4 regions of the Synechococcus sp. RC10A2 genome follow, and region 2 is predicted to be linked to each of the others. Evidence: riboswitches for the same ligand, from Rfam matches in the RefSeq annotation. Region 2 holds a riboswitch; each other region holds the start of a gene.

Region 1 (7,049 bases), on a different contig from region 2:
TCCAAGAGACCGGCTTTGGCCTCACCATCGACCAGCGCTCGGCGCCGATTGTGCGCAACAACCGCATCCTGCAAAACCGCACCGGCATTGTGGTCGGCGGCAGCGCCCGTCCCATCCTGCGCAACAATCTCATTGCCCGCAACCTGGAGACTGGCCTGACAGCTATCACCACCGCCCAGCCAGATTTGGGCACGGCTTCGGATCCGGGCAACAACATTTTTGAGGGCAACGGCCAGTACGACATCCTCAACGCCACCCGCAGTCTGCGCCTCAACGCCAACGGCAACCAACTGGCAGGCAAAACCAAAGGGGAACTGGATCTGGCCGGCCAGACCACGGTGGCTGCGCTGCCCAGCAACGCCCCGCCACCCATTGCGGCAGGCGGCTTGACGCTGCCCACAACTCCGCAGGCCGAGCCTCCGGCTCCCAGCAGGGATCCCCAGCCGGCGGCGGCCTCTCCCACCTTGCCGGTGGTGACGGTGCCCCAATCGACTGCCCCCGTTCCCCCTCCTGCAGCGGGATCGGGAGGGCGCATTTTGCCCAGTGCCCCCCCTCAGCCGGCAGGCGCTCAACCCCAGGAGTTTGTTGCCGTCCCCTTCACCCCCGATGGCTCCACCACGCCTGCCCAACCGGTTGAGCCTGCTCCTGCCACTCCCGTCCGCCAGCAATCTGTGGCTCCTCTCACGGATATTACTACCCTCCTGCCACCCCCGGCTCGCCGACAAGCGGGCAGCAGCCCAACAACCCCCCCTGTTCCCGTTGCCGCGGCTCCAGAACCGGCGGTAGCCCCAGCAGAGTCGGCCACCCGCTTTCGTGTGCTGGTGACCCCCAAGGGCAGCGACGATTTGCAGCGGCTGCGGCAGCTCGTCCCCGAAGCGGTGGAGACCGTGTTCAACGGCAGGAGGGTGCTGCAGGCCGGCCTCTACGACAGCCGCAGCCAGGCCCAGTCAGTCTTGGATCGGCTGTTGGACGCCGGCTTTGACGCGGTGGCGGAGATGATCTTCCGTTGACCTCACTGCCCAGGGATCCCCCCCGGCAGGATAGGAACTCCCCAGCAGGGAATGTATGATGCCTAGCACGGCTTTTTCCAGAGCAATGGGGAGGAAAGCCGTGCCGTCAGGTTGTCCTGGGGATCAGCCAGGGCAAGCAATGGGGAAAGTCCGGTGCAAATCCGGCGCTGTGCCGCAACTGTGATGGGCTGAGGCCCTCAGTCAGGATGCCCGCCTGCGGCTTTGGCTCAAAGCTTAGCCCTTCCGCGTCGCACGGAAGCAGGAGCAACCGGATGAAAGTAACTGTATGTCTCAGCCTTGGGCTGGGGATCTTGAGTTTGGGGATCCCGGCCTGGGGGCAGGCAATCTTGGATACCGGCCTCAGCGCCGAGATTTTGAATCAACCCGTCACCACCCCGTTTCGCCGTCCCGGCCTGCTGCGAGAGTCTTCCCGCCCAGTCTATGTCATCACCCGCCAGCAGATGCGCCAGCAAGGGGCAAGGACGGTGCAGGAAGCCCTGCGCTACTTGCCCGGGATCCTCAGCGATGGCACAGCGGGAACTCAGTTGGGAGCTCTTAGCTCTCAATTCATGCGAGGGGCGCGAACGGCGCAGGTATTGGTGCTCTTGGATGGCCGCCCTCTCAACGATCTGGGTTTTTTCGGGGGGTTTGACCTCTCGCAAATCACCACCGATGTCGTCGAGCGAATTGAAGTCTCCCCCGGCGGCGGCTCTACCCTGTACGGCTCAGACGCCGTTGGCGGCGTGATCAACATCGTCACGGTGGAGCCGCAGCCAGAAACGGAGACGGTGCTGGAAGCGGCGGTCGGCAGCTACGGTCTCAATGAGCAAGGGATCCAAAGTCGCGGCCAAGCCCAGGATCTGGGCTGGGTGCTCAGCTATCGCCGTCTGCAAAGTAACAACGACTTTCCCTTTGCCATTGAGCGGCTGGGCAAGTCAGGCAGGCGGGAAAACTCGGCGGTGGAGTACCACAACTTGCAGGCCAAGCTCACCTGGCAACTGGCCGAAGATCAAGTCCTAACAGCCAACGCCCTCTACCTCAACAAAGCCTTTCGCGTGCCCGGCAGTGTAGAGTTTCCCTCTCCCGACGCAGAGCAAAACACCAACGATCTGCTGCTGGATCTCAGTTGGCTGTGGACTCAGGAAACAGGATCCCTGCAGGCAAGAGTCTTTTTGGACGATCTCAACTACCGCTTCAGCGCTCCGCAAAGCCAGGGATCCCGCGACGTCATCTTGCGCAATGGCTGGGGATCCCAGCTTCAATATGCTTGGCAGGCCGGCGAAAACCTAGAGGGAGTTTTGGGGGCAGATTATCGCTCTATCTCAGCCCGCAATACGACTTTTTCTTTTGCCAGGGGTTCTGCCAATATCAACTACGACGATACGGTTAACCAGGGGGCCCTGTTTGCCCGCCTGGACTACAGCCCGGATCCCCAGTTCCACCTCGACCTGGGCATCCGTCAGGACTTCAGCAGTTTGGCCAACGGCTCGGCCACCTCGCCGGCTGTGGGGATCCGGTGGGCAGTTGCCGAGGGAACTACCTTGAGGGCCAGCTACGCCGGCAGCTTTCGCACCCCCTTGATCTCGGAATTGTTCTTTCGGCTGCGCGGCTTTTTTGAAGTGGATGGCAACCCCAATCTCCGCCCAGAGCGAGGGGAAAGCTTTGACATTGGCTTAGATCAAGCCTTGGGAGATTTTGGCCTGCTGCGCTTAACTTTTGCCCACAACCGCATCCGCGATGGCATCACCTTTGTCAGCCTTGGGCCGCGCCGGGGAACCTATGAAAATATCGGGCTGGTCGAATATACCGGCCTGGAAGCGGCTTTAGATTTGCGTTTGGGGGAAAACTGGACGCTTTTTGCCAACTACACCCTCAATGATCCCATCATCCGCGCTGCCCTTAACCCGGCCACAGTTGGCAAAGAGCTAGCCTTTGTAGGAGCCGATAGCTTCAATCTAGGCCTAAGCTACCGCCACGAGCAGGGCTGGTACGGCTCGATTTTGGTCCATCACATTGGGAGCTTTTTTACCAACAATGCCAATACGGAATCCCTGCCAGGCTACACCACCGTGGCTCTGCGCGGCGGGATCCCGTTGGCTGAGGCCCTGAGCCTAGAGTTGGGGATCGACAACCTGCTGGATGAGCAGTATGAAGTTTTCCCCGGCTATCCCGGAGTTGGCCGCACGCTGAGGGTGAACTTGCGGGGGCAATTTTAGCGATATCCCAGGCTGTTTTTAACTCTCCGGCTGACCACTTTTAGCGAGAACTTTCCAAGTTGATTGTCTGCTTTACGGTTTAGTTTGGATGCAACTTATGGCGATCTCAACCAACTCTCTATCTCCTAACTTTTCTCCATCGACAACTTCGGCTCAAGCTGAGGCCGAACATTACCTCTGGATCTGCACCACCTGCGGATCTCGCTGGGTGAACGGCCAAAAAGAAGGGACTAGCAAAGGAGAAATGCTCCTGGCCGCCTTGCAATCGCAAGTGCTCAATTCCCAATTGCACCTGAAGCCAGTTGCCTGTATGAGCGGCTGCAGCCATGCCTGCGTGATTGCCCTAGCAGCCCCGGGGAAGATGACCTATGTCTTTGGCGATCTCGATCCAAAAGATGTAGAGCCAATCTTACAAACGGCGGAGCTGTATTTGACAAAGCCCGATGGGATCCTGCCCTGGGCAGAGCGCCCCATCAAAAAGGGGGTGATTGCCCGCATTCCGCCAATCCAATAGGAGCAACCTATGGCCGCTTTCAGTCCCTGGATCACGCCCTTAAACCAGACTTGGCAAGAGGTTTCCCCCACCGGCTGGACAACCGTTTACGAAGGGATCCCGGCTCACATCGACTGTCTTGGGCCATTGCTCTATGAGCTCTTTCAGGAGCGCTGGGCCGAGATCCAAGTGGGCCAGGTGGTGGAGGGAGGAGTGCTGGAGGCGGCCTTCAAGGATCCCCCTGCTCTCTGTGTGCTCTACGACGGCTATTTGACCGTGGCCACCGAAACTTGGCATTTGCACCTGTGTCTAGAAGAGCACCAGGGCGGCCCCTACAGCAGAACTCCACCTGAGCTGCGCCGCAAAAGATTGGTCGGCCGCGCCGCCCTCTATCGCCGCCTCAATCCGCAGGGCCAGCCTCGCCAATGGGGGATCCAATTTTGGAACGGAGCAGAGGAATCGCTGCTGCAGATCTTTTTGCCCAGTCCCTTTTTGGGGCCAGGAGAAGACTACCTGCCCGAAGGCAAAGCCGACTATCAGAAGCTCTCCCTTTATGAACGCCTGCGGGCCATTTACGTCGAGGGAAAAGAGCGGATCCCGTATGAAGATAACCCCCTCAAGCGGCCCTATTTGGCGGTTTGCCGTTCCAGCCGCTGCTATCCTTCTCGCCACTATCAGCCCGTTGTGGAAGCTCTGCAATCGGCCCTGCGGGAAGCCAATTTGGATATTCAGGTCATTACTTCCGGATGCCTAGAAGTCTGTCAACAAGGGCCGGTGGTTTTTTACTCCGGAGATCGCACCTGGTACAAGCGGGTTACCCCCCAAGTAGCGCGGCAAATTGTCCAGGAGCATCTGCTAAAGAACTGCCCCTTGAAAGCTCACCTTTTTCCTGGAGATTAGCCTATGGTTAGCCTACAAGCTCTTGTCCAGTCCATCCCCAAGCCTCGCCGCGGGATCCCAGAAGTAATTTGGATCCAAGCCAGCCGAGATCTAGCCCAAGGTCGATTTTGGCCCAGCCTATTTACCACCATCGGCTGCCTGAGCAACATTGCCTATACCTGCACGCTTCCTTTTGTAACTGTTGGCATCATCGCGGGCACCACGTTAACTCGCCAAAGGGCAATTATTAGCGCTTCGATGATTTGGCTGGCCAACCAAATCTTTGGCTACACCTGGCACAACTATCCCCGTACACCTGATTCTTTTGCTTGGGGGTTGGTCTTGGGGATCGGCACGGTGGGGGTCGCTTTTGCTGCCGGCTACCGACCTCTGTTTTCTCAGTCCAAACCTATTAGGCCAAGGCAATTGCTGCTGAACTATCTTTGGATCCCAGCCATGCTGATCCTAGGGTTCCTTGCTTTTGAAGGGCTGATCTTGGCAGCCGGCCTGGTTCTGGGCGGAACGGAGGGCTTGACCCTGCCCATCTTGGCCAAGATCTGGCTGGACAACTGGCTGTGGACGGGATTTTGGCTTGGGATCCACGCGCTGCTGGCGTGGGACAGAGGACGCCGGTTGTGGTGGGAGAGGGGAAACTTCGCTGATCTGGAGCATCCCTAAGGGAGATCCAGGCCACAATGGGGGTGACCTGTGCCAGAAGGGATCCCTTTGCAGCCTGCTCAACTCGATTGTGGCGGGAGCGCTTTCCGCCTGTCTCTCCTTTCTCCTTGCCAGCGTCTGCTGCTGTTTAGCGGCAAGGGGGGCGTAGGCAAAACCACCCTCACCTGTGCCCTGGCCCGTCACCTGGCCCAGGCGCAACCAGAGCGCCGTCTGCTGCTCCTGTCCACCGATCCGGCCCACTCCCTGGGGGATGTGCTGGGGATCCCGGTGGCCGACGTTCCCCAGCCCCTGCCGGATTGGCCCAACTTGCAGGTGCGGGCTCTCCAGGCCGAGGTGTTGCTGCAGGATTTCAAGCAGACCTACGGCCCGGCTCTGGAGCTGATTGCCGAGCGGGGCAGTTGGCTGGCCAAGGAAGATCTCCTGCCCCTTTGGGATCTGGACTGGCCGGGGGTGGACGAGCTGATGGCCATCTTAGAGGTCAACCGGCTGCTGGCGGGCCAAGAGGTGGATACAGTTATCCTGGATACCGCCCCCACCGGCCACACCCTGCGGCTGTTGGAACTGCCCGACTTTCTCGACAATTTGCTGGCGGTGTTTGCCACCTTCCAGGCCAAGCACCGCGAGGTTGTCCAATCCCTCACGGGCGCCTATCGACCGGATGAGGCCGACGCCTTCCTGGCCCGCTTGCAGAGCGAGCTGGAGGGGGGCAAAGCCCGCCTCACCGACCCGGAGAGCACTGCCGCCTGGCTGGTGCTGATCCCGGAGCCGTTGAGCGTGGCGGAGACGCGCCGCTTTTGTCAACAACTGCAAAGCCGCCGGGTGCCCATTGGCGGCCTGTTGGTCAACCAGGTGTTGTTGGGAGCCAGCGGGAGAGCGTCGTCTGGGATCCCGCCGTCCCCCCTCTACCTGGCCCGCCAGCAGGAACAGCGGCGCTGGCTAAAAGCGCTCCAAGAGGAGCTGCCTGGCTATCCCATCTGGGTTTGTCCCTATCAACTGGAGGAGCCCATTGGGCCGGCGGCCCTGGACAAGCTGGTGCAGCAGCTTCGTCCCTTGCCAGAGGTGCTGCTGCAGTTGGAAGAGATTCCCGCTAGCCCAGGGGAGCCTGTCGGCGGGATCCCCTCCCCCCCAAGGGTGGCCCTGCCAGATTTTTTGGCCCAAGGGATCCGCCTGCTGCTGGTGGGAGGCAAAGGCGGGGTAGGCAAGACCACGGTGGCCGGGGCGCTGGCCTGGAACTTGGCCCAACGCCATCCCGACCGGCAGCTCTTGCTGGTCTCCATCGACCCGGCCCACTCGCTGGGGGATCTGTTCGGGGTGAAATTGGGGCAAGATCCGCTGCCGCTGCTGCCCAATTTGCTGGGGCAGGAGATCGAGGCGGCGGCAGTGCTGGAGCGCTTCCGGCAGGAGTACCTGGAAGAGGTGGCGGCCATCTTGGCCGGCGAAGGGACGGCGGGGGTGGAGGTTCAGTACGACCCGCAGGCCTGGCGGCAGCTTTTGCAGATGGCTCCACCGGGCCTGGACGAGGTGATGGCCCTGCTGACGGTGCTGGAGCAGGAGGCCAGCGGCCAGTTCAACCTGGTGGTGGTGGATACAGCCCCCACCGGCCATCTCCTGCGCTTTTTGCAGATGCCGCAGGCCCTGGAAGGTTGGGTCAGCCTGGCCCTGAAGCTGTGGCTAAAGTACCGCGACGTGGTGGGCCGGCCAGAATGGGCGCAGCGGCTGCGGGATCTCTTAGGCCAGGTGCGGCAGCTCCGGCAGCGGCTGCGGGATCCCCAG
Region 2 (7,049 bases):
ACCCCTGTGGGTACGACCGATGGCGTCTATGTGCGGCGCATCATCGGCGGGCGAGGACAGCCCGAATGTGTTCCGATGCATTTCCACGAGATGCAATCCCTACAGGCAACTCGTGGGCTTTTAGATTACTCCACTGTTGTCGTTGAAGGCGCCACTTGGGACGATTTAGACCCGTTAGAGTTTGAGCGCCTGCGCCGATTTGTGCGGGAAAGTCAGGGACAAGGCGACACGGCGCTACTGCAACTTTCTGATGAAGAGCTGGCGAAAGCGCTGGGCGCTGTGGAGGCGAACCACGCTGTGAGTCGCATCCGTGTGTTAGCGTTGTTGCTCTTCGGCAAGGATGCCTCCTTGCGCCGTTTTTTACCTACCCACGAAGTCGCCTTTCAGGTGCTTCGGGGTGAACGGGTGGAAGTGAACGAGTTTTTCCGCTCCCCGTTGCTCCGAGTGATGGAGGAAGTGCTTCAACGCTTTCGTGCCCGCTATCGCGAGGAAGAGGTTATGGTGGAACCACTGCGGGTGGGCGTGCCTGATTATTCAGAACGAGCCTTTCGTGAAGCTGTTGCGAATGCCCTTATTCATCGCGATTACACGCGCTTGGGTGCGGTTCACATCCAGTGGCACGATGACCGCATCGAAATCTCCAATCCTGGCGGCTTCCCAGAAGGTGTGCATTTGAACAATATCCTCGTCACACCGCCGCGCCCGCGCAATCCGCTCTTGGCGGACGCCTTCAAGCGAGCGGGGCTTGTGGAGCGCACGGGGCGCGGCATCGACATCATCTTCACCGAGCAACTCCGCTACGGACGCCCCACTCCCTCCTACGAACGCAGCACGCCAGCCGATGTCGTCTTGGTGTTGCCTGGGGGGCGAGCGAATCTCGCATTCGTGCGCCTGGTGGTCGAGGAGAATCAGGCGGGACGCCCGCTGCGGCTGGACGAACTACTCTTGCTGAATGCCCTCTGGCAAGAACGCAGTCTGACAGCCGCACAAGCCGCCCGACTCTTGCAAAAATCCGATGCGGACGCCCGCGCGGTACTAGAGCGACTGGTAGAAGCGGGGCTGGTGGAAGGGCGTGGCGAGCGCAGGGCGCGAACTTACCACCTCTCGGCTGCCACCTACCGCCGACTGGGTATGCCATCCGCCTATGTTCGCCAACGCGGTTTCGAACCCGTCCAGTGGGAGCAGATGATTCTGCAGTATGTACGCGCACACGGACGAATCACCCGACGGGAGGCGGCGGGCTTGTGCCAAGTGAAAGAGCATCAGGCGTTCTATGTTTTACAGAAAATGGTCAAACAAGGTCAACTTAAATCTGTCGGAAAAGGACGCAGCGTCCGCTATGAGATGGCAAACGCGGAAAATGCAGAGAAAACGCAGAGTCTGCGTTTTAATCGCAGAGTCTGCGATTAAAACGCAGACTCGTGCAAAACACCTCCGGGCAAACATCCAGCGCCGAACACAGCACGGCAGCAGCATTCCCAGCAGGAATCCCCTCGCATGCGGCGAAACGCTTCGCGCAGTGAGCATCTTGCACCGCATTCTGGAAACCAAACGCGAGGAGGTGGACGCCCGTCGGCGCACGACACCCCTCGCGGAACTGAAGGCGCGCCTTGCAGACGCTCCCCCCACGCGCGGGTTCCACGATGCGCTGCGCCGTACCCCGAACCCCCTCGCGCTGATTGCCGAACTCAAGCGCGCCTCGCCCAGCAAGGGCGTCATTCGCGAAGATTTCGACCCGCTGCAGATTGCGGCGCAGTATCACGAAGCAGGCGCGGACGCGCTAAGCATATTGACCGACGAACCCTACTTTCAGGGCAAGCCCGAATACCTACCCCGCGTCCGCGAGCAGGTTCCCCTGCCTGCCTTGCGTAAGGATTTCCTGATTGATGCGTACCAAGTCTACGAGAGCCGCGTGCTGGGCGCAGATGCGATTCTGCTGATTGTCGCTGCTGTGCCTGACCCTGCGCAACTGCACGACCTGCGCGCCCTCGCCGAATCGCTGGGGATGGACGCCCTCGTGGAAGTGCATGACGAGTGGGAGTTGGAGACCGCCGTCGAGTCGGGCGCGACGCTGATTGGCGTCAACAACCGCGACCTGCGCACGTTCGAAGTGTCGCTGGACACCACTCTGCGCCTGCTGCGCTACTTCCCCGAGGGGATCACGCGTGTGAGCGAGAGTGGGATAGAGACCGCCGACGATGTGCAGCGACTGCACGCAGCGGGCGTCGACGCGCTGCTGGTGGGCGAGACGCTGATGCGCGCCGACAACCCCGTCGCCGTCGTGCGGGAGTGGATGGACGCTTGCCGATGAGACTCGCGCTGCTGCACACCAGCGACGCCCACAACCGCTGGAACGAGGCGTTCGTGAGCCACCTGCGCGCCCTGAAAGCCCAGCATGACGCGCTTCTGCTCGATTCGGGCGACGCCATCCGCGCGGGGAATGTCGCTGTGCCGTTGCGTCCCGAAGCAGCGTGGGACTGGATGCGCGCGGCGGGCTACAACGCGATGACCATCGGCAACCGCGAGTTCCACCTAACGACGGCAGGCTTTCGGGCGAAGACGCAGGGCGCGCCCTGCCCGCTGCTGTGCGCCAACCTGCGCCCCAAGTATCCCGACGCGCCGATGCCTGTGCAACCTGTCTGGCGCACGGAGCATCGTGGCGTACGCGTCGCTGTGCTGGGGCTGACCGTGCCGATGATCACCCCACGCATGAAGGTCGCCGCGCTCAGCGCGTACCTGTTCGACCCGCCGCTGGAGACCGCGCGCCAGTGGGTACAACACCTGCGCCCCGAAACCGACCTGTTGATTGCGCTCACGCACCTTGGCGTCCAGCACGACCGCCTGCTAGCAGAGGCGTGCCCCGAACTGGATGTGATTCTCGGCGGGCATTCCCACACGCCGACCGAGACCCCAGAGCAAGTGGGCGGCGTGTGGCTCAGCCATGCGCCCCCGTTCTGCAAGGGCGCGACACTACTGACACTCACACGCCGCAACGACCGCTGGGAACTGGAGTAGCCGTTACTCCAAGCCCATCAGCTCGTCGGTCTGGGGGTTGCCATCGCGGTCGATGTTGCCTAAGTTGTAGCGACGGTGCGGCTCGTAGGCGGCTTCTGTGCGCAGCACGGGCTTGAACACCTTCGCGTGCCCGTCGCACCACAGCACGACCCCCATCTGATTGTGCCGCCCGTGGAAGGTGGGGTTATTGTAGGAGGGCGGTTCGAGGAAGCCCGTGCCTTCGAATACAGGCGCACCTGCGCCCCAAGTGCGCCACTGCGCCACATCCGCCAGCCACGCGGTCTCGACAGGGCTGTTAATCTGCGCCAGCGCAACCGCGATCGGCGTGTAGTTCGGGGGGCGCATCGGGCTAAGATAGACATAGTTGTAGCCGTAGCCCAAAAGCCCGTACTGGTAGGCGCGGCTCTCGCGGAACGACGGGCACGCCTGAATCTCCGTGTTGCGCATGTACGGATACAGGAAACTGCGCTGCGTGTCCAGCCGCTGGTTCTGGCGGTCGACATAGCCCCACCAGTAGTGCGACCAGTCGTCGTAGGCAATCGGGAACAGCCGCTCGTCGTAGTCTTGGGCGTACATCAAGCCTGCAGTTCCGATTTGGCGCAAGTTGCTCAAACACGCGGTCTGACGCGCTTTCTCGCGCGCTTGGGCAAACACGGGGAACAAGATCGCCGCCAGAATGGCGATGATCGCTATCACGACCAACAGCTCAATCAGTGTGAAGCCGCGTGCGCGGCTCGCGTACCGTGTCTGTTGCATCATTTCATCCCTCCACATAAGCGTTGCGCTCTGTGGTCGGGACGAAGGCTTGCGCCGCAGTTGCTGCCAGCTGGACGCCTCCAGCCGCAGGCACATGCGTGCGCGCGCTCTTTCGCCCAACCCGCGAGGCGAAACGAGCGAGATACGGCTGAATCGGTCTTCGGGCTTCTGGATCATCCTACTAACGACGCCTTCCCAGCCGAAGCCAGTGGCAATATGTCGCGTTCGTCCCCAGTTACCGCTGCGCGTCAGCGTCGGATTTGCACCGACTTCCCGTGCATTCAGCCGCCGCGAACTCGTTTGCCGAAAGCGCAGGTATTATACCGACTCCGATGACGGTTCGCGAAGCCCTCGAGTGGGCGGGGGCGCAGTTGCAGGCGGTAGGGCTACCAGAGCCGCTGCGCGAGGCGCAGGCGTTGGTCGCAGCGTGCCTCGGCTGGGAGCGTGCGCAGCTAATAGCACATCCTGACGCGCTCCTTTCAGCGCGGCACGCGCGGCGACTGCATAGCTGGGTACGCCGCCGCGCAGCGCGTGAGCCGCTGGCGTACATCACGCGCCGCGTGTGGTTTTACGGGCTGGAACTTATGGTCGGGCGCGGCGCACTTATCCCACGCCCCGAAACGGAGTTGCTGGTGGAGGTGTTTTTGGGATGGGCGGCTAATCTACCCCCCTCCTTAAGGTTCCCCCCGCTTCGCGAGGGGAACCAGCCCGACTCGGTTCCCCCTGCAAGCAGGGGGAACCTCAAGGAGGGGGTCGCTTGCTCACCAATCCTCGTAGATGCAGGCGCAGGCACGGGCACAATCGCGCTTGCCTGCCTGATGCACGCGCCGCACTGGCTGGGCATCGGCATTGAGCGTAGCCGCCGCGCGCTCCGCTGGGCGCAGGCGAATCGGCGGAGACTGGGGCTGGAATCGCGCCTGCTGCTAATCCAAAGCGACTGGCTGCATGGACTGCGCGCAGGCTCTGTGGACGCGGTGCTGAGCAACCCGCCCTATGTGCTGCCCGACGAGTGGGACGCGCTGCAGCCCGAAATCACGCGCTACGAGCCGAAGAGCGCACTGCTGACGCCTGCCGATGACCCGTTGCGCCCCTACCGCCGCATTGCGCGGGGCGCGCGGTGTGCGTTGCGCGCGGGCGGTCTCCTTGCATTCGAAACCAGCCCGCGCCTGGCTCCCCTGTTAGCCGAACGGCTGCCCGCGTGGGGCTTTCGGCAGCCACGAATCGTCTGCGACTACGCGGGGATAATGCGCGTCGTGTGGGCGATTCGTGAGTAGGCGCGGTTCAGCGGCTTTCGCAAGTGTGGCGGTACGCCTTGCGCTTGATTCGAGCCAGCGCGTTGTCCACCGCTTTCGGCGAGCATCCGATTCGCGCTGCAATCTCTCGGTAGGTAAGGTGCTGCCGATACAAGGCGACCACTTGCGCTTCCAGCGGGCTGAGGCGCGTCGCCAGGAACTCGCGCCGCCGTTGCGCTGTCTCCCGCTCACTCAGCTGCTCATACAGGTTCTGGCGCGGGTCAGGCACCTGCTCCAGCCACGAGCGTCCATCCCCCTCTTCCGAAAGGCTCACGATTGGCGCTGCCCATCGCTGCGCACGCTTTAGCTCCGACAGAATCTGTCGACGAATGCACACCCGCGCGAACGCCGCAAACCCCGCCTTACGCTGGGGGTCAAAACACTGCACCGCGCGCCACAGACCAATCAAAGCGACCTGATACACATCTTCGGGATCACAACTGGGCATATAGAACCGCCCTGCGAGGTTCTGCGCCAGCGGGCGGAACAGCGCCAGCACCTGCTCCGCCGCGCGCTCGTCCCCTTGCTGCGCCCGCAGCACCAAGTCATCTGTCGATAGATATTCACAGTGCGCTTCCATCGTGCGCTCACCCACCCTATTATAGCCCACTTTTTCACCAACGAGGGCGTGAAGGGGAAAAGCATAGGTTATTCCACCCGAATCCCCTTCACACACCAGCAGATCGCACAGTATTGGGCGTTTTCGTCGCTCGATTCGACGCGAATTGGGGTATATTATAGGCAAGCGCAATTTCAGCGAGTAGTTGCCGACGAAAGGACATTTCCGGCTCGTCCCGCCACGCACAGAGTAACCCTCTTGAAATTTTTCCGAAGGAGGTCAGTCATGATTCCTGTAGGTTTATTCACGATACGGCAGGCGGATCACGCCGATTTGGATCGGATTGAGGAACTGGACCAGTTGTTTGGCAACGCGGCGCTGACGCGCGAGTATTTTGAAGCGTGGTTGCGCCATCACTCAGAGGGCTTCCTGGTCGCCGAGTATGACGGGCGCGTGTACGGCTACAGCATGGTCATCTACCTGCATGCGCGTCAGATTCGCGAGAACTGGTATCACGACACGGGCGGTGGCACTTGCAGCACGCACACGCCGCTGGGCGAGTATCTCTATGCGGTCAGTGTTGCTTCGAAGAAGCAGGAGGCAGCGCGCGCGCTGTTTATCGCCAATCGGCGGCTCTTTATCCGCTCCCATGTGTATCAGACGGTTATCTTCGGCAGGTTGCCGCGATTCCGCAAGTGGGTCGAGGCACAGGGTTATACTCCCGAGGCGCTGGATCGTGCCACCAAGCGTCGCCTGCTCGATGTCTATGTGAACACCTTGCACGATCCTTATCAGGTGTTCTACGAGGGACTGAGTTTTATGCCCGAATACGGCGTCGTGGACTACTTAGAGGGCGACGACGAGTCGCTGAACTGCGCGTTGAAGCTGGTGTGGCGCAATCCGTACTACAAGCCGCTGACCGTGGATCGTGCGGTCGCCGAAGTCGCCACGCCTACGCCTGCAAGTAGGTAATGACCAGTAAAAAAACCCACACCATACACGGCAGGAACAAAACAAGCTCTCGGCGAATCTAAAAGACACTATGAGACGACATGGCTTTACCCTGATTGAGTTGCTGGTCGTGATTGCGATTATCGCGATTCTCGCGGCGATTCTGTTCCCTGTGTTTGCGCAGGCGCGCGAGAAGGCGCGGCAGACCCAGTGTACCAACAACATGAAGCAAATCGGGCTCGCCGTCATGCAATACATTCAGGACTACGACGAGCGGTTCCCGATGAGCCTCTACGAGACCATTGAGAACAACCAGCGCTGTCTCTTTACCGTGTACCATGCCATTTACGCCTACAAGAAGAACATCGACATCGTGATATGCCCCTCCGATCGGCAGGCATTTGATGTCGTACAGGCGTTTGGTCAGCTTGGCAGACCGGTCTGCCCGCTTCCGAACTTCCGCTACGCGGGGTATA
Region 3 (7,049 bases), on a different contig from region 2:
ACTTGTAAGGAACAGCTCCCATACTCGCTCACCCTCCCAGGCGGGACAGGCAATGGCTTGGGAAATACTATAGTAGCTTAAGAGGGCAGCTTTTGTGGCAAACTTCCTCGCGATCCTGCCAAGCTAGAGAGAGAGGGCCACAGGTGGGAGAGGGGCGATTGCACTTTATCGACCAGGCGGAAATTGAAGTGCAGGCGGGGAACGGCGGAGATGGCATTGTTGCCTTTCGCCGGGAAAAGTATGTGCCCGCCGGAGGGCCCTCAGGGGGCAATGGAGGACGGGGCGGCTCGGTGATCCTGGTGGCAGATCCCGGCCTGCAGACCTTGTTGGATTTTCGCTTTCAGCCGGTGATCAAGGCAGAACATGGGGCCAAAGGGGGGCCCAACCATCGCAGTGGCGCCAGTGGTGCGGATCGGCTGGTGCGGGTGCCCTGCGGCACAATGGTGTTCGACACAGAGACCGGCGAGCTGCTGGGGGATCTGGTGCAGCCCGGGGATCGGCTGCTGGTGGCTCGGGGCGGGAAAGGCGGCCTGGGCAATGCCCATTTTCTCAGCAACCACAATCGGGCTCCCCGCCAATTTACCAGGGGCCAACCGGGAGAGCGGCGACGCCTGCGCCTGGAGCTAAAGCTCATTGCCGAGGTGGGGATCGTCGGTATGCCCAATGCGGGCAAATCCACCCTGATCTCGGTGGTCTCGTCCGCCCGGCCCAAGATCGCCGATTACCCCTTCACCACCCTGCAGCCCAATTTGGGAGTGGTGCCCCATCCTGCCGGGGATGGGGTGGTGTTTGCCGACATTCCCGGACTGATCGAGGGGGCACACCGAGGGGTGGGGTTGGGCCACGACTTTTTGCGCCATGTGGAGCGCACGCGGGTGTTGATCCACCTGGTGGACGGCACAGCAGCAGATCCCGTCAGGGATTACCAAATCATTCAGCAGGAGCTGCGCGCCTACGGCCACGGGCTAAGCGACAAGCCGCAGATTGTGGTTTTGAACAAGATCGATGCCCTTGAGCCCCAGGAGGTGAGCGAGCGCACCCAGCGGCTGTCAATGGCTGCCGGTGCCCCGGTATCGGCCATCTCGGCGGTTGCCAGGCAGGGGCTGGAGCCCTTGTTGCAGCGGGTGTGGCAGTGCCTGGGCCGGGATCCGGATCTCCATCGACCCGCGGCGGCTAGCAAAATCCAGCCAGTTCGGGGGCAGGAGAATCTTAGAATAGGAGTGCCCCTGCCTTCCCAAAACTCAGAGATGAGCGGCTATGTATATCTCGGCGGAGGATCTGCCCCCCGATTTGCGCCAGATCAAGTTGGCCATTGAGCAGGCGGCCCAGGCGAGGGCGGGAGCTTGTGTGGAGCTGTTGATGCTCCTGCGGTTGTTGGAGGATCTGCACCGCACGATTTTGGAGGGGGCCTTCCGAGAGTCTTTGCCCAACACCCGGCAAGAGCTCTATCGGGTGCTTCAGGATTTGGAGGAAGCAGGCGACTGGCCCTATTTGCCTCGTCTGCATATTCAAGCGCTGATGCAACGGCTAAAAGATTGGCCGCAGGGATCCCTGTCGGTGCCGCCTACCCCTCGTTCTGGGGGAGTTGCGGAAGTGGTGGAAAGCCCTAGCCGCTCCGAGTCTTGAGGTTTTGCTTTTTTCTCCCGAATGGCCGAGTATTTTAAGCTCCATCCACAGCATCCCCAGGCCCGTTCCATCCAACGGATTGCAGCCGCTCTGCGGGAAGGGGCGGTCATGCTTTACCCCACCGATACGGTCTATGCCATTGGCTGCGATGTCACCCACAAGCAGGCGGTGGAGCGGGTAAGGCGTCTCAAGCGGCTTTCCAACGACAAGCCCCTCACCTTTTTGTGCCCTTCGCTTTCCCAAATTGCCCAGTATGCCCAAGTGAGCGATCCCGCCTATCGGCTGATGCGGCGGCTGATCCCGGGCCCGTTTACGTTTTTGCTGCCGGCCACCAAGCTGGTGCCCAAGTTGGTCATGGATCCCAAGCGGAAAACCACCGGCATCCGCGTGCCCGATTCGGCCATCTGTCAGGCGCTGTTGGCCGAGCTGGGCAATCCCATCGTCTCCACCTCGGCCAAGCTGGGCGGGGATCCCGTCGGCTCTTTGGAGGTGGGTTTTGACTCTGCTGGGGATTGGGAAGAGGGGGGAATCTTTACCGCCGAGGAAATGCGACAGTTGGAGAAACAGGTGGATTTGGTGCTGGATGACGAGGCTCCCTATCGGGCCCAGGTCTCGACGGTGATCGATCTCACGGGGCCGGAGCCGCTGCTGGTGCGGGCCGGCTTGGGGTACGAGCAGGTGGCGGATCTAATAAATCTAAATCTGAAGCCGGTGGAAGCGGAGGGTTGAGGGCAGAGGGATCCCGTGTTCTCTAGAATAGGGCCGGTGCCTGTGGAGTGTGCCCATGCCTGAGTCTTTGGCTGAGCAAAAGCTGGCCCTGTTGCGCCTGCTGGAGGGGGCTGACCGAGGCCGGAAGGTTTCCCCTGACCAGAAAGCCCAGATCTTGTCTCACATTGCTGCTTTGGAGGCGCTCAACCCCACCCCCAGGCCAACCTCTGTTCCTGAACAGTTGGAGGGGAACTGGCTTACCCTATTTACCACCAGCACAGACCTGCTGCGGCTGGCCCAGTTGCCCCTTCTGACCACCGGCGAGATCTACCAGTGCATTCGGGCCAAAGCTGGGCGGGTCTTTAACGTGGCGGAGATCCAGGGATCCGGCTGGCTGCAGGCTTGGCTGCCCCGGGGAGTTGTGGCGGTGGCGGCCCGCTTCTACCCAGAGTCGGAATGCCGGGTCAGGGTCATTTTCGAGCGCTTGGTGCTCGGATCCCAGGCCTTGATGAGCTACGAGATCGAGAGTTTTCTCGATTTGCTCGAGCGGGCTCCGGAGCGGATCCCGGCTATTCAAATCGATATCCGCCGCCGCGAGCCAACGGGTTGGCTGGATATCACCTATTTGGATGAAGACTTGCGGCTGGGTCGGGGCAGCGAGGGGAGTGTATTTGTTCTAAAGCGGGTCGGCTAGTCGGAGGATCCAGAGGACTCCGTTTCCGCCCTTTCGTGAGATGGGTTTTGGGTTAGGGTGGAGCTTATTTCCTGGAGAACTTGCAAGGCGCGGTAGGACTCTCGCAAAGTTTGCAGCTCCTGTTGAGTTTGCTCCAGTTGCCGGGCTTTTTGCTCCTGTAAGAAGCGCAGCCTTTGATTTTCGGACGCCGTGCGACGCAGAACGTGCTTGAGTTTCTGCTTCTGCTGCTGAAGCCGAGTCCGCCTCACCTCCAACTGCTGCAGTTGGATTTCTTGGAGTTCCAGTTCTATTTTCAGAGTGGCGACCTGCATCTGGAGTTGGCGAAGTTTTTGGTTGAGCTCTGGCTCTGGTGTGGGTTTTGCCGACTCAGGGCTTGGGGAAGAAGGTGATGACAATTCTTGTAGGGGCTGCAACTGTTGGGCCTTGGCCTGCGAAGCTTGATCCTGGTGCTGCTCGCCCTGCAGTCTTACTTGAGTGTGTTCGCTTACTTCGGTTTCAGTTTCCGTCTGCTGCTCAGCTTGATCAAGAATTTGTCGATCGCGGATCTGGGTTCGAGGATCCTCGTCAACCGACTGCAAAGGGAGAGAATCCTCCTCGGGTTGCCGAGGGTTGCCGCCATAATCGGCGGGATCAAAGGGAGACAGAGCCGCTACCAGCGAGGCCCGAAAATCAGTCCAGGAGCCCGACTGCAGACCCATCTGAACCACCCGCCAGGCCCCATAGGAGGCCCCAATTGCAGCCAGGAGCCCAGGGATCCCGGCCAAGGACAGGGAAACCTTGGGCAGGGTCGGCAGGATCTGATCCAGCAGGCCCACCACCAACGCGAAGACAAAGATCCCGCTCCCCGCGGCAGCGGCACCTGAGACCCAAGAGGAGCGGGAGAACATCATCGTTTCTGTTTTTTCGCTAGCAGAACCACCGGAGCAGGAGAACCAGAGGTCAGGTTCACAGATCGCCTGCCTGCATCTCAGTTTATCCCGCCGGCAGCCTCTGTTTCTCGCTTAGGGCACTTGCCAAGCCCGCTGGTGGTAGCTCTGCAATTCGGCCCAGGGATCCGCTGCTGCTGCGGGGGTATGGCCGTGGTTGTGGTGATGGTGAGAGTGATGGTGATGGGATCCGTGCCCATGGGAGTCATGGTCATGGTGATGAGTATGCCCCGCTCCCAGCTCTGCGCTCACCGCCAGGCGAAACTTGCAGAGGTGGCAGTTCATCAGGGTTTGGCCCTGGAGAGCTTCCTGCTCCAGTTGCTGCAGGCTGTGCAGCACCGCGTCCACAAGGCCCAATTCCGGCAGCATCAGCCAGTCGATCTCGGGGTATTGGCGTCGCCGTTCTTGCACCGCCGCCTCGATTTTTTTCACCAGCACCCCTGTAAAGAGAAAATAGGGCAGCACAACCACCCGGCGCGGCTGCCAAGAGAGGGCCCGCTCCAATCCCACGGGCAGGCGGGGATGGGTAATGCCGATAAAGCAAGTTTCCACAGCGGCAAACCCAGATCCTTCCCAAAGCAGCCGAGCCAGTTTACAGGCTTCGGCATTGGCCTCGGGATCGCTGGAGCCGCGACCCACAAACAGGAGCACGGTTTCTGCTTCTGGGATCCGCTGCGGTTGGGCGGCCATCAAAGCGGCCAATCGGTCTCGCAGCAGTTGCAGGATCTCGATGCGGATCCCCAACGGCCCACCGTAATGAATGCGCAACTGGGGATAGAGGGCCTGCAGGCGATCCAGTTCCATCGTCACATCGAACTTGTTGTGGCGCGCCCCAAAAAGCAGCAGCGGCAGGGCCACGATCTCCTGCCACCCTTGGGCCAAGCATTGTTCCACCCCCTGGGCAATACTGGGCTGGGCTAGCTCCAAAAAGCAGGAGATCACCGGCCGATGGGGGGTGAGGGATTGATAAACTTGGGCCAGCTCCAGAAAGGCTTGCTGCCCTTCAGGGTCACGGGATCCATGGCCGATGAGCAACAGGGGCAAGGCAGGAGAAGAAAACTGCCCAACCGCACGGGGAGGGGAAAAACTGAGGACATCCAACACAAAAAACTCCGTTCCTTGTGAATCGCAAGGGGTACAGGACAACGGCAGGTGGGTGTTCTGGCTGAGGGAGGGATCCCATCACAGTTGCGTCACAGTGGCGGACTTGCACCGCACTTTCCCCAGTCTGCCTGAGCCTTTTAGGTTAGCTTGCCGCTTGTCGTTCACCAAGCCCCCTGGGGGGGATGTCCTTGTCTGCCAGAAGATAGCCCTGAGGCATGAGCGGTACGGCAGACTCATGCTCAAAGGGCAGCAAAACTGTTGCCGCGCTAATCCCCCTTGCCCCTGGGAGAGGGCCTAACGCCGGCCTGCCGGTCTGTGGGCTCGAAAGTGTCGCAGGCGCAGGGCATTGGCGACCACCGAAACGGAACTCAGGGCCATGGCTGCCCCCGCCAGCATGGGGTTGAGCAGCCAACCGGTGAAGGGGTAGAGCGCCCCGGCGGCAATCGGGATCCCGAGCGTGTTGTAGATAAAGGCGAAGAAGAGGTTCTGGCGGATGTTGTTGAGGGTGGCCCGGCTGAGTTGAATGGCTGTGGCGACTCCCCGCAGATCCCCCGACATGAGGGTAATATCGCTGGCGGCCATCGCCACATCCGTACCTGTACCAATGGCGATCCCCACATCAGCTTCTGCCAGAGCCGGAGCATCGTTAATGCCATCTCCCACCATCGCCACCCGCCGTCGCGGTTGTCTTAGGCTGCGTATGTAAGCTGCCTTCTGATCCGGACGGACTTGGGCAATTACCCGCTGAATGCCTGCTTGCCGAGCAACCGCTTGGGCCGTAGTGGGGTTATCCCCGGTTAGCAGGATCACCTCTAGACCCATCTGTTGCAGCTGTTGCACTGCCTCAGGAGAGGTGGGTTTGAGCGGATCGGCAATGGCCAACAGCCCCACCAGACTCTGGGATTGCGCTACGCCGATCACCGTTTTGCCCTGGCTTTCCCAATTCTGAACCCGCTCTGACCAAGAGGGATCCCAGGGGATCCCCATCTCCTGTAGCCAGCTCAGCCGACCGATGCGAATCCACTGATCTTCCACCCAAGCTTCTGCCCCACTGCCTACCCTTGCCTGAAAGTGCCAGGCAGGAGGGATCACAATTTTTTCGGCTTCGGCTTTCTGCACCACCGCCTGGGCCAAAGGATGTTCCGAGTGCCGCTCCACTGCCGCTGCCAGGCGCAACACCGTCAGGGGAGAGGAGCCATTAGCCCAAATATCGGTGACAGTGGGACGACCTTCGGTCAGGGTGCCGGTTTTGTCCAAGACCACCGTGCGCAAGTCGTGGGCCAATTCCAGGCTGTCGGCACTTTTCACCAGGATCCCCAATTCCGCCCCTCGTCCCACGGCCACCAGGATCGAGGTGGGGGTCGCCAACCCCAGCGCGCAAGGGCAGGCGATGATCAGCACCCCAATTGTGTTCACCAAGGCCAGTGTCGGGTTATCGGCCAGCACCCACCAGAGCACAAAAGTTAGAACTGCCACCCCAATCACCGCCGGCACAAACCAGGAGGTGACCCGATCCGCCAACTGTTGAATCGGAGCTTTGGATCCCTGAGCTTCCTGCACCAAGCGCACGATCTGGGCCAGAACTGTGTCTTTGCCCACCCGCCGCGCTTCCATCACAAAGCTGCCCGTCTGATTCAGCGTTGCCCCAATCACCTCATCCCCCGCCGATTTGACAACAGGCAGGCTCTCGCCGGTCACCATCGACTCGTCGAGGGTGGAGGATCCCTCTAGGATTACCCCATCCACCGGCACCTTCTCGCCGGGGCGCACCCGGATCCGATCCCCCACCTGCACTTCCCGAATCGGAATATCCTGCTCCACCCCATGGCGAATTACCCTTGCCGTTTTCGGTTGCAGCCCGATCAGCTTGCGAATGGCCTCAGAGGTTTGCCTTTTGGCCCGTTGCTCCATCCACTTGCCCACCAGAATCAGGGTGGTGACCACCGCCGACACTTCGTAATACACATCGGGATGCAGTCCCTGCCGATGGA
Region 4 (7,049 bases), on a different contig from region 2:
TTATCCTGCGCAACGAGTTTGGCCGCGACTGGATCAGCCGTCTTTTGAGCCTTTCCAACGCCGAGATTCAGGAGTTTTGCGAGCAAAAAATGGGCAACAAGGCCTCGATCCTGGCCCTGCAGCGCAAGCTCACCCGTCTCGACGACCTCAAGTACATCCGCAACAGCCTGCCCCACAACTACATCGGCGAGATCCTGGAGGCCCTCAGCCGCGGCATTCACGTGGTCATCGAGTTCGGATCCCAGTCCAACCTGCTCTCCTACATGTTGGCGGCCAACGTCATCACCCGCCGCATTCACCAGGCCTATGTGCAGCAGACGGAGCGGTACTTGCAGTCCAAAAATCCCCTCGACCGGCCCCGGCAACTGTGCATCACCATCGAGGAAGCGCACCGCTTTCTGGATCCGCGGGCGGCCAAGCAGACCATTTTCGGCACCATCGCCCGCGAGATGCGCAAGTACTTTGTGACGCTGCTGGTGGTGGATCAGCGCCCTTCCAGTCTCGACCGCGAGGTGATGTCGCAGTTGGGCACCCGCATCACGGCCCTTCTCAACGATGACCAAGATATCGAGGCTGTGTTCACGGGTGTAGCCGGCAGCCAGAACTTGAAAACGGTGCTGGCCAAGCTGGATTCCAAACAGCAGGCCCTGGTTCTCGGCCATGCCGTGCCCATGCCGGTGGTGGTGCAAACCCGCTCCTACGACCAGAGGTTCTACGCCGAGATCGCCGATCCCGATTGGTCAGAGGCCGCCGATGCGGAGGTGCTTTGGGCAGCTCAGAAGGCCAAGGAGGAACTGGGGCTGTAGGGAGGGCTGCCCCACAGCCCGGTCATCAGGCGCAGCAAAAAGCGCCGCAGCGGCGGAAAGCGTATCATCCCTATCAAAACCAAGCGCCGCAAGACCACCAGGGGCCAGTAGGAGTTGGAGAAAGTGCGGGTGAGGAGATCCGTAAAGAGCAACACCACCCAGTTTTCCCAGCGGCGACGGCGACCGTAGCGCCGCAGGACTTGGACCTCTCCCAAATCCTCCTGTCGTCTCCAGGCGTCCAGCAACACTTGGGCCAAGGCAGCGGCATCGCGGATGCCGAGGTTCAGCCCTTGGCCAGCTACGGGATGACAGTGGTGAGCGGCGTCCCCCACCAAAGCCAGGCGGTGCTGATAGTAGCGGCGGCTCTGGCGCAGGCGGGCCGGGAAGACTTGGGGCGGGTTCAGCAAGGTAAGGTAGCCGCCCTGGTCGCCGTAGTAGCGCTGCATCTCGGCCAAGAAGTCGGCCTGGGAAAGGGCCAGCGTGGCCTTGGCCTGCTCGTGGGGCAGGATCCAGACCACCTGGCAGCGGTTGCCGGGCAGGGGCAGGATGGCGAAGGGGCCGGCAGGCCAAAAGCGCTCGTAGGCGACGTTTTGGTGGTCTTGGGCAGGGGCCACCAGGGCGGTGATACACGACTGCCAGTAGTCCCAGCCGTCGCTCGGGATCCCTGCCCGCTGGCGCACTTGGGAGCGCAGGCCATCGGCGGCTACCACCAGGGAGGCGGCCAGCCGGCGGCGGCCTTGGGTCGTTTCCAGCTCTACCTCAGCCGCAGCCTCCCCGTAGGTTACGCTCTCCACCCTGGCTTCGTAGTAGCAGGTGATCTGGGGATCGGCAGCCACCCGCTCCTGGAGCACCTGCTGCAGCCGAGCATGTTCGCCGCAGTAGAAAACTGCCGTTTCCCCCACATCCTCCGGCCTAAACGTCACCCGCTGGGGAGCGTCGGCGTCGGTCAGAATCACCTGGGCAAAGGGTGTGATGTGGGGAGCCAGCGCCTCCCACACCCCGATGGCCCGAAAGATGCGGATCGACAACGGCGAAAAGGCATAGGCCAAGGGGCGCTGCCTGACTGCCTCAGCCGACTGGGCCTCAATGAGGGCCAAGCGCAGGCCGGATCCCTGCAGGGCACAAGCTAGGGTCAAGCCCGCAATGCCGCCGCCGACGATGATCACGTCGTAAACGGCTGCCAAGGTAGTCGGAGTGGGAGCAAGGGTTGTCATTTCTAGTGCTGAGTGCTGTGGGCAACTACTTCTGGGCGGGCGGAGTTTGCCGGCGTGGCGGCCCGCACCGCTCGGAACATGCCAAAGCGGCAGAGGCCAGTGCCGAAGGCCAGGCGCATGAGCAAGAAAGTGGGCACCTCCCGCAGCGACTTGATCAAGCCCACCAAGCCAAACTTCAGCAACCCTTCGGGACGGACAACCCCCTGCCAGATGGAATCCAGCCAAGAAGGAAGAGTTTCTTGCGTCCAGTCGGCAGTTTGCACCTGTCCTTCCACCAGGCCCGTGGCTTGCAACTGTTCGGCAAACCCCTCGATGCTGGAAAAGGCGGGGTGCGACCACTGATCCAACAACTGCCGCATCACCAGCCGCTCCCAGAAGTTGAGGGGCTTTTGACGGTCGTCGCGCTGGTTCCAGTCCGCCACCACCAAGATGCCGCCTGGCTTGAGCACCCGCAGCATCTCGCTGGCGTAGCGAGCCTTGTCCGGCATGTGGGGCCCCGCCTCGATGGACCAGACCACATCAAAGCTGGCGTCGGGGAAGGGCAGGTTGAGGGCGTCGGCCACCTGAAACCGGACGGGCAGATCGGGGGGGGTGAGCTCCTGGGCCCGCTGCACCTGCTGCGGGCTGATGGTGATGCCGGTCACCACAAAGCCATAGTCGCGGGCCAAGATGCGACAACTACCGCCAATGCCGCAGCCCACATCCAACACCGTCGTCCCCGGCGGCAGCCGATCCAGCCCGCCCCAGCGCACCATCTCGTGGACAAAGTCGTGCTTGGCCTGGATGAAGTTCTTCCGCCGCGGCGGGGATCCGTAGTGGCCCAGGTGAATATGCTCGCCCCAGTAGAACTCCAGGATCCCGTCTCGCGTCCATTCGTCGTAGGCGCGGGCTACCGATTCAGGAGAGCGGTACTTGCGGGCGGTCAACAGGTAGGCTCCCAATCCTATAGCTAGGAGCAGGACTAGGCCCCAAAAAACCCAGAGTGTTGGATTCATTAGAACTACCTTGAGATGGCTAGAGATGGCAATTGATGATTGTTGCTGCGGTGGCAACAGACACAGCGGGGATCCCTTCTGGCCTCCGTTGATCCAGCGGAGCAAAGCCCCACTCTCATCTTGCCCTATTTGCCAGCCGCAAGGCGGCCTAGGAGTGTCGTAGCCGCACGGTTGCCCGCGGAGGAGACGCTGGCCTGAGCAACCTTGCCGGGGGCTAGGTGGCCTGGAGCTCCTCCCTTAGACGCTGAGTGGCTGCCACCATGTTTTTCAGGGCAGGGATCACTTCCTCCCAGCGGCGGGTTTTTAGGCCGCAGTCGGGGTTGACCCAGGTTTGCTCTAGCGGCAAGTGGGCCACTCCCAGGCGCAGTTGCCGGAGAATCTGCTCGGTGTCGGGCACCGCCGGGCTGTGAACGTCGTAAACGCCGTTGCCTACCTGGTGGCGATAGCCGGCTTGGGCAATCTGCAGCAAGGTTTTGTTGCTGCTGCGGCTGTTTTCGATGGAGAGGACGTCGGCATCCAGACGCTCGATGTGCTCGATGATGTCCCCGAACTCCGAGTAGCACATGTGGGTGTGGATCTGGGTTTCGGGCTTGGCGCCAGCGGTAGTCAGGCGGAAGGCCTCCACCGCCCAACTTAAGTATTCTGGCCAGCGCTCTTTTTTCAAGGGCAGCCCCTCTCGCAGCGCTGGCTCGTCCACCTGCACCATCGCGGCTCCGGCAGCTTCCAAGTCGGCCACCTCTGCCCGCAGGGCCAGGGCAATTTGCAGGGCCTGCTCGCGACGGGAAACGTCAACGCGGGGGAAGGACCAGTTGAGCATGGTTACCGGCCCTGTCAGCATCCCCTTGACCGGCTTTTGAGTCAGAGATTGGGCCACCTTGAACTCCCGCACCGTCATGGGGCGAGGGCGAGACACGTCGCCGTAGAGAATGGGGGGACGCACGCAGCGGCTGCCATAGCTCTGCACCCAGCCGTGCTCGGTAAAGGCAAAGCCCTGCAGTTGTTGGGCGAAGTATTCCACCATGTCGGTGCGCTCGAACTCACCATGCACCAGCACATCCAGGCCAATTTCTTCTTGGATGCGGATGCACTTGGCAATTTCGGCGTCGATGGCAGCTTCGTATTCGGCCTGGGAGATCTCGCCCTTTTTGTACTTGACCCGCCACTGCCGGACTTCGGGGGTTTGGGGAAAAGAGCCGATGGTGGTGGTCGGCAGCGGTGGCAGCTTGACCTGCCGGCCTATACGCTGCTCGTAGGGAAGGGAGCGCTGGAAGTCCTGCGCCGTCAGGTTGGCCAAGGCCTGGCGCACTGTAGAGTTGGGGGGATTGAAGTCCTGGAAGGCCTGCCACTGCTGCTCCAGCTCCTGCTGCTGGGCGGCGGTGTCTTCGCCGTTGAGGGTGCGGGCCAGCAGAACCACCTCGGCCAGCTTCTGCTCGGCAAAGCTGAGAACATTGCGCAAAGGCTCTGGCAGGTGGGTTTCCAGAGCAGCGTCGTGGGGCACAAATTGGAGCGAGCAAGAAGGCTGCACCCGCAGGTTGGGGGCTAGGGCTTGCAGCTCTTGCAGAGTGGCCAGAACGGCTTTGGGCTGGATCTGCCAGACGTTGCGCCCGTCCACTACCCCCGCCCCCAGGATCTTGTCGGCGGGGAAGCCGTGGGCTCTGACCAGTTCCAGGTTGTGGCCGCGGGTGAAGTCGAGGCTGAGGCCAGCTACCGGAAGCTCCACCGCCCAGGGGTAAGTCTCCCCCAAGTCGTCAAAGTAGGTAACCAGGTGGAGAGGGATCCCCACGCTTGCAAGCCAGCGGTAGGTCTGCTCCACCGCTTCCTGAAGACTTTTGCCTTCGCTGGTCACCAAGATGGGCTCATGGACTTGCACTTCCCGGATCCCCAGGCGCTGCAGCTCCTGCAAGAGTTCTCTGTAGAGAGGAAGCAGCTTCTCCAGATCCCCCCGCAACTCGCCAGAGCGCTGGCTTAGAGCAAGAAGGGTAACCGGACTGAGGAGGACGGGGCTGGTGCGGTTTCCTAGGATCCCTTGCGCCCGTCGCACCGTGGCCAGGAAGTCGTCGAAATGGGCCTGAGGGATCGCGTCGGCCTCAATTTCCGGCACCAAGTAGTGGTAGTTGGTGTCAAACCACTTGGTCATTTCCAAGGCCGGCAGCCCCTCCTGCCCCCGCGCCATGGCAAAGTAGCGCTCCAGGCCTGATAAGCTCTGAAACCGGGAGGGAATCAGCCCCAGCCAGGTGGCCCAGTCCAAAACGTGGTCGTAGAGGGTTTGATCTCCTACGGCAATGTGGTCGAGGTTGGCCTGTCGCTGGGTTCGCCAGGCCTGACTCTCCAGATCCTGCAGCGTCGCCAACAAGGCTTCCGCCTCCAGGGTGCCGCCCCAAAAGGCCTCCAGGGCTTTCTTCAGCTCGCGGCGCTTGCCCATGCGGGCATAGCCTAGGGTTTGAGTTTCAATGGCCATAAGGTACCTTGTCCTGAATCGAATTCGGTAATTGAGGTTGCCGCCAGTTGTCATCCAACCTAGGCAGCAAGAGATGGCCGCCGACATGCCTATCGGTGGCATCCCGGCAGAAGGTTTTCCCTAGGCCAGGAAACCTGCCGGAGCTGTCAAGGCGTTCCTTCACCCTGGCGGCTTGCCCACTCTGCACAGGGGGATGCCCAGAGGACTCTTTTGTGCAACCAAAGCGAGCAACCGTCCTCCTAGCTGCCCCTGAGCTAACTGCTCAGCTCTCTTGTCCGCGCTTTTGACTGAGTGCCTACGATCCGAGAGCGTCGAAAATCCGTAAGCAGGCCGATGAAAAAACTTCGAGACGGGAACGGGCTAACGTCAAAATGGGGAGCATATCTGTACCTCGCAGATATGGTGAACTGTGGAAAAACCGCCGGCGGGCATTCTGACTTGCTCAGTTTTGGAGGGGCTGGCTTGCGTCTCAAGGCCTCTTGCAACAACGAACTAGGGATCCCAAGTCCAAAACCGGCTCACAGCTGCGGGACAGCGGCAGATTCTCACTGCACTTTCCCCGTTGCCTCTGACGGCTGATCCCCGTCAGAACCGACAGTAGACTTTATCCTATCACTGGTTTTAGCGGGACTGGGCGGATTTGAACCGCCGACCTAGCGCTTAGGAGGCGCTTGCTCTATCCAGGCTGAGCTACAGCCCCAGGTCAGGTACCTCACTGATACTAGCAGAGAGGCTAGGGGGTATCGCCGCAAGGCTGCCGAGCAATAGCGTTCTTATGGAATTGCTGGAACAAAGGCTTTGCTTTCTGACACAAAACCCAACGCGGCGGCTCACCCCAGTAGTACTCTTTTTTCCAAATGGGCAAGCGCTCCTTGATTGCATCAATGATGTAACGTGCTCCAGCAAAAGCGGCGCCGCGATGTTCAGCTGTAGCACCAACCCAAACCGCAATATCACCAATTGCAAGATGACCCTGGCGGTGACAGGCAACAGCACCGCAGAGGCCAAACTTGGCGTGGGCTTCTCGGAGGATCTTCTCGCCCTCCTTCTGGGCAAGGATCTCGTAGACTTCGTACTCCAAGCTGAGAACAGGTTTGCCCTGGCTGTGGTTGCGTACCCAGCCCTCGAAGGTTACTAAGGCACCCGCTGTGTTATTGACGAGCAAACGACTGAGTTCAGCTGGCTGGATGGTGCTATCCACAATTAGAAAACGCAGCATTTAGCCCCCACAAACTGGTGGAATGAAAACTGCCAAGGCACCTTCATCTATCGGCCTAGTCAAGTCACAGAACTCATGATTGACAGCAACCTTAACGTCCTCCGCTGCTAGCGAAAATCCATACTTTGCTTGCAGCTGCTGATAGAGCTCTAGGTAGTTTGCTGCACTGGTTTGCAGCACTTCGCTGCTCCGCTGAGCCTGTTCCCGCAGCACTGCTACATATTGAATTGTTACGGTCTTACTTAGGACAGATTGAGTTACCATGGCTGCAACTACCCCAAACTGATTGGAAAGTGGCATACTCCTCGGCGGTATTGACGTTCATGAGCTCGACCTCATGGTTGGGGGTAACTAGGG

What was found. Region 2 has a riboswitch for cobalamin ahead of NW848_RS13240 (type II secretion system protein). Riboswitches for the same ligand answer to the same signal wherever they lie in the genome.
Region 1: linked by a shared signal. The riboswitch ahead of NW848_RS15630 (TonB-dependent receptor) and the one ahead of NW848_RS13240 (type II secretion system protein) in region 2 are both predicted to bind cobalamin.
Region 3: linked by a shared signal. The riboswitch ahead of NW848_RS08185 (sirohydrochlorin chelatase) and the one ahead of NW848_RS13240 (type II secretion system protein) in region 2 are both predicted to bind cobalamin.
Region 4: linked by a shared signal. The riboswitch ahead of metE (5-methyltetrahydropteroyltriglutamate--homocysteine S-methyltransferase) and the one ahead of NW848_RS13240 (type II secretion system protein) in region 2 are both predicted to bind cobalamin.

What each region holds. Positions count from the first base shown of each region.
Region 1 is NZ_JANSHP010000114.1:11,258-18,306, reverse strand. It holds gene NW848_RS15635 (DUF1565 domain-containing protein) at 1-1,010, shown strand, start outside; cobalamin riboswitch at 1,102-1,243, shown strand; gene NW848_RS15630 (TonB-dependent receptor) at 1,283-3,226, shown strand; gene NW848_RS15625 (DUF1636 domain-containing protein) at 3,324-3,740, shown strand; gene NW848_RS15620 ((2Fe-2S) ferredoxin domain-containing protein) at 3,750-4,619, shown strand; gene NW848_RS15615 (hypothetical protein) at 4,623-5,276, shown strand; gene NW848_RS15610 (ArsA family ATPase) at 5,307-7,049, shown strand, end outside.
Region 2 is NZ_JANSHP010000097.1:24,739-31,787, reverse strand. It holds gene NW848_RS13255 (ATP-binding protein) at 1-1,410, shown strand, start outside; gene trpC (indole-3-glycerol phosphate synthase TrpC) at 1,520-2,311, shown strand; gene NW848_RS13245 (metallophosphoesterase) at 2,308-3,015, shown strand; gene NW848_RS13240 (type II secretion system protein) at 3,019-3,774, opposite strand; cobalamin riboswitch at 3,926-4,048, opposite strand; gene prmC (peptide chain release factor N(5)-glutamine methyltransferase) at 4,104-5,045, shown strand; gene NW848_RS13230 (sigma-70 family RNA polymerase sigma factor) at 5,053-5,643, opposite strand; gene NW848_RS13225 (hypothetical protein) at 6,028-6,594, shown strand; gene NW848_RS13220 (DUF1559 domain-containing protein) at 6,665-7,049, shown strand, end outside.
Region 3 is NZ_JANSHP010000064.1:15,821-22,869, reverse strand. It holds gene obgE (GTPase ObgE) at 159-1,316, shown strand; gene NW848_RS08205 (hypothetical protein) at 1,258-1,626, shown strand; gene NW848_RS08200 (L-threonylcarbamoyladenylate synthase) at 1,648-2,355, shown strand; gene NW848_RS08195 (PAP/fibrillin family protein) at 2,411-3,028, shown strand; gene NW848_RS08190 (hypothetical protein) at 3,025-3,918, opposite strand; gene NW848_RS08185 (sirohydrochlorin chelatase) at 4,030-5,058, opposite strand; cobalamin riboswitch at 5,088-5,224, opposite strand; gene NW848_RS08180 (heavy metal translocating P-type ATPase) at 5,353-7,049, opposite strand, start outside.
Region 4 is NZ_JANSHP010000076.1:13,571-20,619, forward strand. It holds gene NW848_RS10865 (helicase HerA domain-containing protein) at 1-806, shown strand, start outside; gene NW848_RS10870 (FAD-dependent hydroxylase) at 776-2,020, opposite strand; gene NW848_RS10875 (methyltransferase domain-containing protein) at 2,023-3,015, opposite strand; gene metE (5-methyltetrahydropteroyltriglutamate--homocysteine S-methyltransferase) at 3,230-5,473, opposite strand; cobalamin riboswitch at 5,879-6,084, opposite strand; tRNA gene NW848_RS10885 (tRNA-Arg) at 6,099-6,173, opposite strand; gene NW848_RS10890 (molybdopterin synthase catalytic subunit) at 6,207-6,692, opposite strand; gene NW848_RS10895 (MoaD/ThiS family protein) at 6,693-6,992, opposite strand; gene moaC (cyclic pyranopterin monophosphate synthase MoaC) at 6,931-7,049, opposite strand, start outside.